Linked DNA regions of Mesorhizobium onobrychidis. The protein of the gene in region 2 binds, or shares a complex with, the protein of the main gene of each other region. Links are inferred from orthologs where the notes say so. Each region holds a gene or a part of one and is shown on either strand. Other genes may lie near its edges.

The links. Proteins that work in one complex are often made in the same cells at the same time.
Region 1: the proteins of IHQ72_RS23100 (region 2) and eno are in contact, whole or in part, in a solved structure (PDB 2FYM), measured with the Escherichia coli proteins. The link is inferred for Mesorhizobium onobrychidis from one-to-one orthologs.
Region 3: the proteins of IHQ72_RS23100 (region 2) and pnp are in contact, whole or in part, in a cryo-EM structure (PDB 9QH0), measured with the Escherichia coli proteins. The link is inferred for Mesorhizobium onobrychidis from one-to-one orthologs.

Annotation. Positions count from the first base shown.
Region 1 is NZ_CP062229.1:4,499,800-4,503,249, forward strand. What follows is about bases 466-3,435. They hold eno (phosphopyruvate hydratase), read right to left. Parts: upstream 2,603-3,435; coding sequence 1,328-2,602; downstream 466-1,327. Other genes in these bases: pdhA (pyruvate dehydrogenase (acetyl-transferring) E1 component subunit alpha), read right to left, coding at 466-647; IHQ72_RS22360 (FtsB family cell division protein), read right to left, coding at 819-1,142; IHQ72_RS22370 (PRC-barrel domain-containing protein), read right to left, coding at 3,005-3,370. Also shown: more of pdhA, read right to left, coding at 1-465. UniProt on the Escherichia coli protein: Catalyzes the reversible conversion of 2-phosphoglycerate (2-PG) into phosphoenolpyruvate (PEP). It is essential for the degradation of carbohydrates via glycolysis.
Region 2 is NZ_CP062229.1:4,632,460-4,640,728, reverse strand. What follows is about bases 2,894-6,414. They hold IHQ72_RS23100 (Rne/Rng family ribonuclease), read right to left. Parts: upstream 6,046-6,414; coding sequence 3,094-6,045; downstream 2,894-3,093. Other genes in these bases: IHQ72_RS23105 (glutaminase), read left to right, coding at 2,894-2,998. In the rest of the region: IHQ72_RS23115 (M48 family metalloprotease), read right to left, coding at 1-756; IHQ72_RS23110 (pyridoxal phosphate-dependent aminotransferase), read left to right, coding at 915-2,063; more of IHQ72_RS23105, read left to right, coding at 2,069-2,893; IHQ72_RS23095 (N-acetylmuramoyl-L-alanine amidase), read left to right, coding at 6,721-7,998; IHQ72_RS23090 (penicillin-binding protein 1A), read left to right, coding at 8,208-8,269. UniProt on the Escherichia coli protein: Endoribonuclease that plays a central role in RNA processing and decay. Required for the maturation of 5S and 16S rRNAs and the majority of tRNAs. Also involved in the degradation of most mRNAs.
Region 3 is NZ_CP062229.1:10,853-14,254, forward strand. What follows is about bases 466-3,387. They hold pnp (polyribonucleotide nucleotidyltransferase), read right to left. Parts: upstream 3,040-3,387; coding sequence 892-3,039; downstream 466-891. Other genes in these bases: IHQ72_RS00060 (class I SAM-dependent methyltransferase), read right to left, coding at 466-800. In the rest of the region: more of IHQ72_RS00060, read right to left, coding at 1-465. UniProt on the Escherichia coli protein: Involved in mRNA degradation. Catalyzes the phosphorolysis of single-stranded polyribonucleotides processively in the 3'- to 5'-direction. Also involved, along with RNase II, in tRNA processing.

The sequences.
Region 1 (3,450 bases), 130 kb from region 2 along the record:
TCCGTCTCGGCCGACGAACGCGATACCGAGGTGCCCATGGCATAGCGGTTGTTTTCGATGATGTAGATCACCGGCAGCTTCCACAGCGAGGCCATGTTGAAGCTCTCATAGACCTGGCCTTGATTGGCGGCGCCGTCGCCGAAATAGGTCAGTGTCACGTTGTTGTTGCCGCGATAGCGATTGGCGAAGGCGAGGCCGGTGCCGAGCGAAACCTGCGCGCCTACAATGCCGTGGCCGCCGTAAAAATGCTTCTCCTTGGAGAACATGTGCATGGAGCCGCCCTTGCCCCTGGACAAGCCGCCGCGGCGCCCGGTTAATTCGGCCATGACGCCGCGCGGCGACAGTTCCATCGCCAGCATGTGACCATGGTCGCGGTAGGCGGTGATCATCTGGTCGCCGTCGATCAGCGCCATCTTCATGCCGGTGACAACTGCTTCCTGGCCGATATAGAGATGGCAGAAGCCGCCGATGAAGCCCATGCCGTAGAGCTGGCCGGCCTTTTCCTCGAAGCGGCGGATAAGCAGCATGCGCCGGTAGGCGTCAAGCTCCTCGTCCTTGGTGAAGTCGACAGGTTTGGGGGCTGAAAGCCCCGCCGATTTGCCGTCGGATCTAGATTTGGCAGGCGCTTTTCTGGCGGCGGTGGCCATGCATCACTCCCTGTTGGCGTCTCTTGCGGACACTGAGGGAGATCAGTTCTCCCCACCGATTTGGGGAGGCTAACACGCGAGAAAGCGTTTCGCCATGCTGAAAAATGCATGGCTGACATGCATCTAAGCGATTAAAATCGTTGTAAATATCGGCGATTAACTCGAATTTGGTTATCTTGCCGTAACCGGTAACATGATGGTGATTTCGTCGGCATGGGACATATTGAGCGCCTTGCGCGCCTGCTCGTCGAGCATGTCCTTCTCCAGCGTGCCCTGATGCATCAGCTGAACGCGCCGCTGCAGATCGATCCGGCGCGCCTTGACGGCATCGAGCTTGCTTTGCAGATCGACGGCTTCGGTTTCCAACCGATACTTGGAATAGATGCCGAACTCGCCGTGATAGGCGTGGAAGCCGAAATAGGCGAGGAATGCCACGCAGAGCGAGGGAATGATCAGCCGACCGGTATTTCTCTGCTTGTGCTGACGTGTCCACATGATCCAAATCCCTTAGAGCGCCGCGCGTCCTCTTGGACGCGCAAAGGACGCTCTAACACTCTGCGACCTAGCCCTTTCTCGCTCGATTGTGCTTAATGGACGGTTACGGACGACCGGATTTGGCGGTGTTGAAACAGAAAAGGCGGGGAATGCCCCGCCTTTTCATTCGGGTTATTTGTGTGGACTCAGCCTTTCACGATCGACTTGCCGGCGTAGAGCGCCTGCTTGCCGAGCTCTTCCTCGATGCGGATGAGCTGGTTGTACTTGGCCATGCGATCCGAGCGCGACAAAGAGCCCGTCTTGATCTGCCCGCAATTGGTGGCAACGGCGAGATCGGCGATGGTCGAATCTTCGGTTTCGCCCGAGCGGTGCGACATGACAGCGGTGTAGCCGGCCTTGTGCGCGGTCTCGACGGCGTCGAGCGTTTCGGTCAGTGAGCCGATCTGGTTGACCTTGACCAGGATAGAATTGGCGACGCCCATGCGGATGCCGTCGCGCAGCCGCGCCGTATTGGTGACAAACAAATCGTCACCGACCAGCTGGGTCTTCTTGCCGATGAGGTCGGTCAGCGTTTTCCAGCCATCCCAATCGTCTTCGGCCAACCCGTCCTCGATGGTGATGATCGGATAGTCCGCCGCGAGCTTGGCCAGATATTTGGCCTGGGTCCTCGGGTCGCGGGTCTTCTTCTCGCCTTCGTAGACGTAGTTGCCGTCCTTGAAGAATTCGGTCGCGGCGCAATCGAGGCCGAGCGCAACCTCTTCGCCCGGCTTGAAGCCAGCCTTCTCGATCGATTCCATGATGAAATCGAGCGCAGCGGGCGCGCTTTTCAAGGTAGGAGCGAAGCCGCCCTCGTCGCCGACATTGGTGTTATGGCCGGCGTCCTTCAGCCGCGTCCTCAATGTGTGAAAGATTTCCGAGCCCCAGCGCACGCCGTCACGCAGTGTCGGCGCACCGATCGGCAGGATCATGAATTCCTGGAAGTCGATCGGGTTGTCGGCATGGGCGCCACCGTTGATGATGTTCATCATCGGCACTGGAAGCACATGCGCCTTGGTGCCACCGACATAGCGGTAGAGCGGCAGGCCGGCCGCTTCCGCCGCAGCCTTGGCGACAGCCAGCGAGACGCCGAGGATGGCATTGGCACCGAGCCGGCTCTTGTTGGGCGTGCCGTCGAGCTCGATCATGGTCTGGTCGATGTGGATCTGGTTCTCGGCTTCCATACCGCCGATCGCCTCGAACAGATCGCCATTGACGGCCTCTACCGCCCGCAGGACCCCCTTGCCGAGGTAGCGGGCGCCGCCGTCGCGCAGTTCGACCGCCTCATGCGCCCCGGTCGAGGCGCCGGAGGGCACCGCAGCGCGGCCCATCGAGCCGTCTTCGAGCACGACGTCGACCTCAACGGTCGGGTTTCCGCGGCTGTCCAGGATTTCACGCCCGACAATGTCGATGATGGCAGTCATTGCGATGTCCCCGATTGATCTGACGAAGCGTCGCGCACGTCTTAGCCAAAGTGCTGCAAAACGCAATCGGGGCGTCCGCAAATATTGCCGCCACCTCCGCCACATCGATTCACGAAGCACAAATTGCTGTCATCATAAGTCATGTCAGTCATAAGTCTTGGCGGCATGCGGCTTTCTGGTTTATGCTCGCGCTGCGCGGGGCGAAACAGGAGGAGTTTCGCCATGTCTCAGTTGAGCGGTATTGTGAGTTTGTTCCTGATCGCGGCGGCGTTTTTGACGTCGTGTGACACTCAGCAGCCTCAACAGGGCGCGGTAGAGTTGTCGACCCTTGCGGCGGAGTAGATATCCTGCAAAAAGGCCCCCGGTCCAACCGGGGGCCTTTTTGATTCCGGCAGAGCAAGGTCAATGCCAATAAGGCTCGACCTTGTAGTAACTGTATGAAGCATCACGCGCGCCCTCGCCGTCGGCGCCCGTCAATTCGTTGATCGAATAGGCGGGAGCAGCCTTCAGTTGCTCCTTCGTGAACGGCACGACGTAGCCGCCCTTGTCCTCGTCATAGTCGAGGCTCGCCCACGGAATGGCGTGGTACTTCTCGCCGATGCCGAGAAATCCGCCAAAGCCGATCACGGCAAACATGATTCCATTCGACAACTTGTCGAGCATGACATCCTCGATGTCGCCGATGTGCGTGCCTTCCGTGTTGTAGACGGATGTGCCGATGACCCGCGAGGCGGCGATGGCTTCAGTGTGTCCTGTCTGGGTGGTCATTGTGTACTCCTCGTTGTCGTTGACGCTATGCCTGACAATGAGGGGCGCGGATGAAGGTTCCAGAGTTTTCGACGCTAGAG
Region 2 (8,269 bases):
ATCGACCTTGTCGACATAGGGGCTCTGCTTGACCAGGACTTCGAGATTGGCGATGCGTTCCCGCGGCAGAGGATGGCTGATCCGGTAGGGATCGACCTGCGCCCCTGACAGCGAGAGCGCGCTCTGAAAGCGGCCGAAGGTCTTCAGCATGCCCAGGCCGGACTGACCGGTGGCATTGAGATAGGTAATCGCCGAGCGGTCGGCGGTCATCTCTTCGGTGCGCTGATAAGCGAGGATACTGCGCTGCGCCATCTCACCGCCGCCAGCCGCGACCCCCATGCCGGCGCCGGCGAGGCCCCGGCTTTTGGTGGTGGCGCCGGCGACGATGGCGCCGGCGCCAAGCAGCGTCGCGATGATGGCCATCGTCTTGGCGCGTTCGAGCTGGTTGCGCAATTTTTGCTGGTGCCCACCGGCAATGTGGCCGGCTTCGTGTGCGATGACGCCGATGATCTCGTTGGGCGTCTCCGCCGACATCAGGGCGCCGGTGTTGATGAACAGACGGGACCCGGCAACGAAGGCGTTGAAACTCTGGTCGTTGACCAGCACGATGTCGACGCCGTCTTCCGGCAGGCCCGCGGCCCGGAAGATCGGCCGCGCATAATCGCGTACCAGCGCCTCGATCTCGGCATCGCGCACCACCGGCACGTTTTGCGCTAAGGCGCTGATGGTGCCGGTCACAGCGACCGTCGCGGCAAGCGAAAGCGTCGCGAAGGCGCGCGCTGCCCTGGCTATCGTCGATTTGGGTCGGTTAAACATGGCAGGTCCACTGGTAGACGAGCGGGCGAAGGATGAAAAGTCGGCACTGAAACTTTACCGAACTTGTGATCCTCACATCAATCGGGCATTTGTGCGGCGCGGGACGCCAAAGCTCGGCGCCGGGCCGACCCAAGGGGCCGACAAAGGAATGAGGTCAAATGGTTGTATCGCTTTCGCGTCGCGGCGAAGTCGAGCCGTTCCACGCCATGGACATTCTGGCGGAAGCGAATCGGCTGAAGGCAAAGGGCGTGCCGGTTGTTTCCATGGCCGTTGGCCAGCCGTCCGACCCGGCGCCGGCCGGGGTCAGGCAAGCGGCGACGAACGCATTGAAGATGGGGCGTATCGGCTACACCGACGCATTGGGTCTTTCCGGCCTGCGCGAGGCGATCGCGCAGCACTATGCCGACCACTACGGGCTTGCCGTTTCACCCGGCCGGATCGCCGTCACCACCGGATCGTCAGCCGCCTTCAACCTGGCCTTTCTGGCGATGTTCGATCCAGGCGATCGTGTCGCCATCGCCGCACCCGGCTATCCGGCCTATCGCAACATCATGGCAGCGCTCGGCATCGGGATCGTCGAGATCGAGCTCCACGGTGATGCCTATCTCCACGCCGAACACCTCAAGGCCGCGCATCGCGAAAAGAAGCTGAAGGGCGTGTTGTTTGCCAGCCCGGCCAATCCGACCGGGGCAATTATCCCCGCCGACGAGCTGTCGGCGCTGGTGACGACGGCGGAAGAGCTCGGCATCGCCGTGATCTCCGACGAGATCTATCACCGGCTGGCTTACGCTGCGCCGGACACGACGGCGCTTGCCTACGGCCAGGACGTGACGGTGATCAATTCCTTCTCGAAATATTACTGCATGACCGGTTGGCGTATCGGCTGGATGGTGCTGCCGGAAGCATTGGTGCGGCCGGTCGAGCGCATCGCCCAGAGTCTCTACATCTCTCCGCCGGAACTGTCCCAGATCGCCGCGATCGAGGCGTTCAAGGCGACCGGGGAATTGGAGGCGGTGAAGGCGCGCTACGCCTGGAATCGCGAGCTTTTGATGACACGCCTGCCCGAACTCGGCTTTGCGCTGGCGGCACCGATGGACGGGGCGTTCTACGCCTTCTGCGATGTCACCAGGCACACCAACGACAGTATGGCCTTCGCGCGCAAGATGCTGGCCGAGGCGCATGTGGCGGCGACGCCCGGCCGCGATTTCGATCCGCTTCAAGGCCATCGAACCATGCGCTTTTCCTACGCCGGCAGCCACGATGAGATGGTCGAGGCGATGATGCGCCTCGAACGCTGGCTGAAGTAGCGCGAATGCCGGAACTCGAACAGGCTTTGACCGAAATTGCCGCCGAAATGGCGGAGCGCACGGATCGCGGCGAAGTCGCGACCTACATTCCGCAACTCGGCAAGGTCGATCCGAAAAAGTTCGGTATCGCCGCCGTGACCAATGACGGTCGCGTGCTGATGGCGGGCGACGCCGATGAGCCGTTTTCGATCCAGAGCATTTCGAAGGTGTTCACGCTGACATTGGCGCTCGGCAATGTCGGCGACGCGTTGTGGCAGCGTGTCGGTCGCGAGCCTTCGGGCAACCCGTTCAACTCGATCGTCCAGCTCGAGCATGAGAACGGCATTCCGCGCAATCCGTTCATCAATGCCGGCGCCATCGTCATTTCCGACATTCTGCTCGCCGGCCACCAGCCGCGCGAGGCGATCGGCGAGATCCTGCGCTTCATCCAGTTCCTGGCCGACGACGAAACCATTATCATCGACCGCGAGGTAGCGGCTTCGGAACGGGCCACCGGTTTTCGCAACTTGGCGCTTGCCAACTACATGAAGTCCTTCGGCAATCTCAACCACGCGCCGGACCTGGCGCTGGGCGTCTATTTCCACCATTGCGCCGTCGCCATGAGCTGCCGGCAACTGGCTTTGGCCGGCCGCTTCCTTGCCAATGGCGGCAAGAACCCGGCGACCGGCCATTCCGTTGTTTCGGCCGAGCGCGCCCGCCGCATTGGCGCGATGATGCTGACCTGCGGTCATTATGACGGCTCCGGCGATTTCGCCTTTCGCGTCGGCATCCCCGGCAAGAGCGGCGTTGGCGGCGGCATTTTGGCGATCGTGCCGGGCGTGGCTTCGCTCGCCGTCTGGTCGCCCGGCCTCAACGCCAACGGCAATTCCAGGCTGGGGTCGATTGCGCTGGAAAGGCTGGCGAAGATGATGAACTGGTCGGTCTTCGCGCCATAGAGATTGTGAAGCTTCAGACAAGAAAAATCCCGCGCTGTCGACAGGACAGCGCGGGATTCTTTTGGTCAAAAAATCAGGCTAAACCACCGAAAAGCTTAGAAAAAGCCTTTCCGCTGCCACCAGCCGGCACGCTTCGGCTTTTCCTCGGTCTTTTCCTCTTCGGCAACAGTCGAAGACACGATCGGCTCAACCGGAGCATCCACCGGTACAGGCTTGCGTCGCGATGGGCGGACCTTCGGTTTTTCGTCGACGGTGGCCACGGCTGTTTCCTCCGGAACAGGTGCGGGAGCCTCGGCAGAGGTTTCCGGCTCGGCTACCGGCGTCTCGACGACGACGTCCGCCGCAGCCTTCTTCGGCTTGGCGGCGCGGCGCGGCTTCTTCGGCTTTTCGGCGCTCGGCATGTCGTCATTGGCCGGAGCAAGGTCTACAGGCTCTTCGACCGGCGTTGCTGCTACCGGCTCGCTGGAGACGGCTATGCCCTCCAGGACTTCGCCTTCGGGGCTGTCAGCAAATTCTGCAGTGCCCGCATCGACCTCGCCTTCGTCTTCACGGCGATTGCGCTTGCCGCCGCGCTTGCCGCGCCGGCGCTTCTTGCCCTGACCTTCATCCACCACTTGACCGTCATCCGACGCTTCCACCGCCTCAGTGACGCCGACCTGGTCCTCGTGGTCTGCTTCGACGCCTTCATCGCTTAAGGCCTCGGATACGCCTTCGGCAGTGGCCGGGAGGGACGCGCCTTCCATTGGGGCGCCATTCTCGCGGTCGCGATCCTTGCCGCCGCGCCGTCTGCGGCGCTTGCGGCGCTTGCGGTCGCGGCCTTCGCCATCCTCGCTTGGCCTTGGCTGCTGCGGCTGCTGGGCTTGGCGCGGTTGCTCCGCCGGTGCAACGGCCTCGTCTTCCTCCTCCTCGATGACGATTTCGTCGGCGGGCTCTTCCGGCTCGACATAGGCGGGCAAGGTGCGCACCTCGACGAAGCCTTCAGGCTTTTCAGCCAGCGCGCCGCGGAAGATCGCATAGTGCTGGGCGCCGACCGTGTCGTCGGCTTCGACGGTGATGGTCAGGCCGAAGCGGCTTTCGAGCTCCACCAGCGTGCCGCGCTTGTGGTTGAGCACATAGAGTGCGGTCGCCGCCGGCGTCCGCACCGTGATGTGGCTGCGCGAATCCTTGAGCAGGAATTCCTCGATCGCCCGCACCACCATCAGCGCGACAGACGAATCGGACCGCACATGGCCGGTGCCGCCGCAATGCGGGCAAGGCTTCATCGTCGATTCCAGCACGCTGGCTCGGATGCGCTGGCGCGACATCTCCATCAGGCCGAAATGCGAGATGCGGCCGACCTGGATGCGGGCGCGATCGTTCTTGAGGTGATCCTTCAGCCGCTTTTCGACGGAGCGGTTGTTGCGGTTCTCCTCCATGTCGATGAAGTCGATGACGATCAGGCCGGCAAGATCGCGCAGCCTCAGCTGCCGTGCGACTTCCTCGGCCGCTTCCAGATTGGTGTGAAGCGCCGTGTCCTCGATCGAGTGCTCCTTGGTGGAGCGGCCCGAATTGACGTCGATGGCGACCAGCGCTTCGGTCTGGTTGATGATGATGTAGCCGCCGCTCTTTAGGGTCACCTGCGGCTGCAGCATGCGGTCGAGCTGCGCCTCGATGCCATTGCGTACGAATATCGGCGTCGTGTCGCGGAACGGCTGCACGACCTTGGCGTGGCTCGGCATCAGCATGCGCATGAAGTCCTTGGCCTCGCGATAACCCTCTTCGCCGGAAACCAGGATCTCGTCGATGTCCTTGTTGTAGAGATCGCGTACCGAGCGCTTGATCAGGCTGCCTTCCTCGTAGACCAGGGCAGGGGCCGTGGACTGCAGCGTCAGATTGCGGACGTTTTCCCAAAGCCGCATCAGATATTCGTAGTCGCGCTTGATCTCGGCCTTGGTGCGGCTTTCGCCGGCTGTGCGCAGGATGACGCCCATGCCCTGCGGCACTTCGAGATCGGCGACGACCTCCTTCAGCCGCTTGCGGTCCTGCGCGTTGGTGATCTTGCGCGAGATGCCGCCGCCACGCGCCGTGTTCGGCATCAGCACCGAATAGCGGCCGGCAAGCGACAGGTAGGTGGTGAGCGCCGCGCCCTTGTTGCCGCGCTCTTCCTTCACGACCTGCACCAGGAGGATCTGCCGGCGCTTGATCACTTCCTGGATCTTGTACTGGCGGCGCACCGGCTTGCGGCGGTTGCGCGCTTCTTCCAGCGCATCCTCGGCGCCGACCGATTCGACCTCATGGTCGTCCGGATGCGAGGACTGCACCTCTTCCAGCATGCCGCGATCATTGTCGGTGGACGTGGCTTCGCCGGCCGAGTCCTGCTGCGCCACGGCTTCGGAAATCACATCCGCTTCAATGCTGGCGGCGATGGAATTGGGTCCGCCTTCGGAAGGCCCAGTCTCATCATGGCTCGTCTCATCATGGCTCGTCTCATTATGACTCGCGTCAACATGACCGGCGGCATCCTCGCTATGTTCCGAAGTATCAGACGGCGTGTCGACATTTTCGGAAACGGCATCGACGTTCTCCGCGACCGCATCCTTGCCGTGTTCGCCGCCCTCGTTGGAGCCGCTATCGTTGGACTCGACAGAATCGTCCGCACCTGCATCACGCTTGTGCTCGCCTCGGTCGCGGCTCTTGCCGCCGCGCCGGCGTCCGCGCCGGCCGCGATCGCGGCTCTGGCGGTCGTCGCCTTCGCCGTCCTCATCGTCCTCGTCTTCAGCCTCCTGCGCTTCCGCGCGCAGCAGCGCCTGACGGTCGGCGACCGGAATCTGGTAGTAGTCGGGATGAATTTCACTGAAGGCGAGGAAACCGTGACGGTTGCCGCCATATTCGACAAAGGCTGCCTGAAGCGAGGGTTCGACGCGCGTTACGCGGGCGAGGTAGATATTTCCTTTGAGCTGCTTTTTGTCCTGGGATTCAAAGTCGAATTCTTCAATACGGTTACCGCGAACGACGACAACACGTGTTTCCTCCGGGTGGGAGGCGTCTATCAGCATCTTGTTGGGCATTATTTCGTTTCCCCCCGGCAGCCGTCAGCCGCAGCTTGCGGGGCGAAGCCCGCCGCTGTGAGTGTGGATGAACATGGGTGCCGGGCAATTGAATGTCCGCCGGCCGCTGCCTGAGCGCCATGGCGGTGCCGCCCGCAGCCATAATGGCGCGGTTTGCTGCGGACCTTTCCATGATTGCGCTTGAAGCCATCGTAACCAGCAGAACCTTTTTGAACCAAAGCCCGGGGAAAACCGGACCAGCGTGTTTGCTCATACAGAGCCGGCGCGGGACAATCCCGGCCGTTTTCCTCACGCAGGCGCTTCCCCCGCCACGGGCTCGCACCTGCGAAATTCGTCGCGATCACTTGATACCTTCTTCGCCTGAAGCGAAAGGAGCCGTCGTTCATCTGACCTGTAGCAGGAAGCTGCGGAGGAGGACGGTTCCAGGATTGCAGTGATCCACCATCGCTTTTATGATTTGGCGGGTTGGAAGGCAACCCCGATTTCCGATGCCGGCAAAAAGCAGTTCCGCAACGGAAGCACGGCTTTGAGCGTTGCATGAAAAGGCTTGGTTAACCTTCTCTGGATACCAATCGTTAATCGAGTTCGCGGCCTAACCGGCACTTCGACAAAAACGACGACACTCCGACAAACAAGATTGGGCGCCTGGCGCCAAACCGGAGCGACTGGAAAGAGATGGGACTGGCAGTCTTCACGCACAAGAGTGGTCGCGCCGGAGGCATTTTTTTTTACGCTGCCTACTTCCGCGCTGCTTGTCTGCTGTCGCTGGTTGTCGCTTGCCTGGCCTTTTCGCCGGTTTCCTTTGCCGCCGCCGCGCCGCTGGCCGTGACGAGCTACAAAATGGCGGGTGACGCCACCAAGATGCGCATCGTCATGAATTTCGACCGCGAACCCGACGTCAAATGGTTCCTGCTGCGCGGCCCCCACCGTCTGGTCGTCGACCTGCCAAGCACGAAATTCGCCATCAATGCCAAGGATGTGAAGGCGCGCGGCCTGGTCAGGAGCGTGCGCTACGGCGATCTCGGCGAGGGGGTGTCGCGGCTGATTCTCACCGGCAAGGGCCCGTTCGCCGTCGACAGGCTCGACGTGCTCAAGAATGACGACGGCAGCGGCTACCGCATCGCAATCGACATGTCTGCGGCGTCCGTGCGGGAGTTCGACGCCGCTCTTGCCAATCAGGCGCTGACCACCGGCTCGACGGTCTCCTCCGACAAGGGCGGCAGGGTCGGCACCGGCCCGGTCTCCAATCCAGGCCATCGCTTCACCGTCGTCATCGATCCAGGCCATGGCGGCATCGACGGCGGCGCCGAGGGCCTGAACGGCACGGTCGAAAAGAACGTCACGCTCGCTTTCGCCACCGAATTGCGGGAAAGACTTGCCGCAGTCGGCAAATACGACGTGTTCATGACGCGCGAGACGGATCAATTCCTGCGGCTGGACGACCGCGTGCGCATTGCCCGACAGCACGAGGCCGATCTGCTCATTTCGATCCACGCCGACACGATCAGGGTCAAGGGCCTTCGCGGCGCAACCGTCTACACCGTCTCCGACAAGGCTTCCGATCCCGAAGCGCAGGCGCTCGCCGACCGTGAAAACCTTTCCGATCAATTCGCCGGCATGGAAATCAAGGACGACGACAAGGAAGTGACCGACATCCTGATCGACCTGATCCGCCGCGAGACGCACGGTTTCTCGATGCGTTTTGCCCAAACTTTGGTCGGCCAGCTTTCCACCAGCGTAGGCCTCATCAACAATCCGCAGCGTTCGGCCAGCTTCAAGGTGTTAAAGGCACCGGATGTCCCCTCCGTGCTGGTCGAACTCGGCTATCTGTCGAACGCGAAGGACGAGGCGCAACTGCTCAGCGCCGATTGGCGCGGCAAGGCTGCCCAGAGCATAACCAATGCCATCGCCCTGTTCGCCTCAGCCCGGGCCGGAGCCGGAACCGGAGGCTGAGGTGCCAGCCGCGCTACAACCAGAGGCAGCGTTGCACGACGACAACACCCTGCACTTATTTCCGCCATTCGAAGGCGAAATTCCAAGCTGCCGCATTTTGCCCACATGGTGGCGACATGGGTTTTCGATTACCGGTCGGGATCGTCTCGAAAGCTTGCGCGAAAGGCGGCTTCGTTTAGGAAATTCCCGAACCAAGGACTGGAGCGGGCATGATTCGTCTCATTGGCTATTTCTTCGGCATCGGCACGGCGCTGGCCCTTTTGGTCGCGGC
Region 3 (3,402 bases), 4.6 Mb from region 2 along the record:
ACGATGGCGTCATAGCGCCGCTCGACCGGCTCGCTCAAAAGATCGATCCAGAAGAAATCGGGTTCCGCCGCTGTATTGCCGATATTGCCTTTCGCCGCCTCCAGCGCATCGAACTCGGCCTCGTAGAGATCGAGCGCCGATATGCCAGGTGAGCGGGCGGCGACTTCGGCCGCCACATAGCCCCAGCCGGCACAGAAATCGGCAACTTTGCCACGCAGGTCGCCGGGCAGATTGTCGACCAGCAATTTCGAACCTGTATCGATCCTGTCGAAAGAGAACATGCCTGGCGCGGTGCGGAAACGGCCCTCGACCAGAAGGGTCGGATTGGCGGCGCGAAGTGCCGCTGCGACCGCAGCATCGGCAGGTCGATGGAACCAGAAGGCGATGCCGTGATGTTTCGGCAAATGGCCGTCGAGCGGCACAAGCTCGCCGATGCGCTTGCGCAGGCTGGCAATGCCGTCGTCCTTGGCGCCGGCGACGACGATCAATCCGCCTGGTGTTAGACGCTCCATCGCCTCAGCGATGTGCAATTCGTTTTGCCCGCGATGACGGCCGGCAAGCACCAGGGCCGCATCGAAACCTTCGCCGTCCTGGCGCGGCGTGACCGTGAAGCCCGACCCCTGCAGCGCGCGAAAATGCGGGCGGAAGCCTTGCACCAGATGCAGTGCTGCATCGAAACCTTCGGGCAGGCGGAAGCCGGGTTCAGCGCCGAGAAAGAGGACACGCTCGCCCTTACGCGGCAGGGAGACAGCCTCGGCCTCGAACGGATGGAACAGTGTCTTCAGCGGCTCGGCGTACATTCTTCGATCTCGAAATGCAGCTGGCTTGTCTAGAAAATGAAAACGGGCGCGACCTGTCGGCGCGCCCGTTTCGATTGTATCGTCAGATCGCTCAGGCGGCGTCTTCTTCGCCTTCGGCCTTCTTGTCGCGGGCGATCTCCTTGCCCGTGGCCTGGTCGACGACCTTCATCGACAGGCGGACCTTGCCGCGTTCGTCGAAGCCCATCAGCTTGACCCAGACCTTGTCGCCTTCCTTGACGACGTCGGAGGTCTTGGCGACGCGATCGGTAGCGAGCTGCGAGATGTGGACGAGGCCGTCACGCGGTCCGAAGAAATTGACGAAAGCGCCGAAGTCGGCGGTCTTGACGACCGTGCCCTCGTAGATTTCGCCGACTTCCGGCTCGGCGACGATGGTGTGGATCCACTTCTTCGCCGCCTCGATCTCCTTGGCATTGGACGAAGCGATCTTAACCGTGCCGTCGTCCTCGATGTTGATCTTGGCGCCGGTCTTTTCGACGATCTCGCGGATGACCTTGCCGCCCGAGCCGATCACGTCACGGATCTTGTCGGTCGGGATGTGCATGACCTCGATGCGCGGCGCGAATTCGCCGAGTTCGGCACGCGCGCCGGACAGCGCGTGGCCCATTTCGCCGAGGATATGCTGGCGGCCGTCCTTGGCTTGGTCCAGCGCGATCTTCATGATCTCTTCGGTGATGCCCTCGATCTTGATATCCATCTGCAGCGAGGTGATGCCGTTGGCGGTGCCGGCAACCTTGAAGTCCATGTCGCCGAGATGATCCTCGTCGCCGAGAATGTCGGAGAGCACCGCGAAGCGCTCGCCTTCCTTGATGAGACCCATGGCAATGCCGGCGACCGGCTTGGCCAGCGGAACACCGGCATCCATCAGCGCCAGCGAGGTGCCGCAGACGGTGGCCATCGACGACGAACCGTTGGACTCGGTGATCTCCGAGACGACGCGCAGCGTGTAGGGGAACTGGTCTGATGTCGGCAGCATCGGGCGGATCGCGCGCCAGGCCAGCTTGCCGTGACCGATTTCGCGGCGGCCGGGCGAACCCATGCGACCGGTTTCGCCGACCGAATAGGGAGGGAAGTTGTAGTGAAGGAGGAATTTCTCCTTGTACATGCCGGTCAGCGAATCGACATACTGCTCGTCCTCGCCGGTACCGAGCGTGGCGACGACCAGCGCCTGGGTCTCGCCGCGGGTGAACAGCGCCGAGCCGTGGGTACGCGGCAGGACGCCGACTTCGGAGACGATCTTGCGGACCGTCTTCAGATCGCGGCCGTCGATGCGCGAACCGGTGTCGAGGATGTTCCAGCGCACGACCTTGGCCTGGAGCTCCTTGAACACGGTGCCGATCTGTTCGGACGTGTATTTTGCTTCCTCGCCTTCGGCGGGTGCGAACGCAGCCTTGACCTTCGCCTTAACGGCGTCGACGGCGGCATAGCGCTTCTGCTTGTCGGTGATCTTGTAGGCATCGCGAAGCTCGCCTTCTACGATCTTCAGCATCTCCGCTTCAAGCGCCGAATAGTCCGGCGCGGTGAAATCGCGCGGATCCTTGGCGGCGACCTCGGCCAGCTTGATGATCGCGTCGATCACCGGCTGGAAGCCGCGATGGCCGAACATAACGGCGCCGAGCATCAGGTCCTCGCCGAGTTCCTTGGCTTCGGACTCGACCATCAGCACGGCGTCGGAGGTGCCGGCGACGATCAGGTCAAGCTTGGATTCCTGCATCTCATCGACATGCGGATTGAGCACATATTCGCCGTTGATGTAGCCGACGCGGGCGCCGCCGATCGGACCCATGAAGGGGACGCCGGACAGCGTCAAGGCCGCCGAGGTGGCGACGATCGACAGAATGTCCGGGTCGTTTTCGAGATCATGCTGGACGACGGTGACGACGATCTGCGTGTCGTTCTTGTAACCGTCAGCGAAGAGCGGGCGGATGGGACGGTCGATAAGGCGGGAAACCAGCGTTTCCTTTTCGCTCGGACGACCTTCGCGCTTGAAATAGCCGCCCGGGATCTTGCCGGCGGCATAGGTCTTTTCCTGATAGTTGACGGTCAGCGGGAAGAAATCGAGGCCGGGCTTCGGTTCCTTCATCGAAACGACGGTGGCGAGAACCTTGGTTTCGCCGTAGGTGGCGAGCACCGCGCCGTCAGCCTGGCGCGCAATCTTGCCGGTTTCGAGGATGAGCGGGCGGCCGCCCCATTCGATTTCCACTTTGTGGTGATTGAACATGTCTTGTCCTTCATATGCGGAAAGGGCCGCGCCATTTCACCGTGCGCGAGTGCCCCTTTCCCTTGGCTTCGTTTCTAGGGCAGCCACGGGCAAGACAACGGGAAGCTCGGGTAAATCCGGCGCGGTGCCGGGCGAGCGTCCTGCAATCCTGCCCCATGACCGTCCATGGGCGGTTTCGAATGGCCCTGTGCTATCTCGAAACCGGGTCTGGCCAATCGATCCGACTGGCCTTGCGCATGACCCCGAAAACCGCGGCTCTCGGAAAATGCCTTGCGCAAATTCAAAGTTTCAGAGCGTCCTATGTGCGCGTCCAAATCGATGCGCGGCGCTCTACTTCCTTCATTAGAGCAATGGACTGCTCCA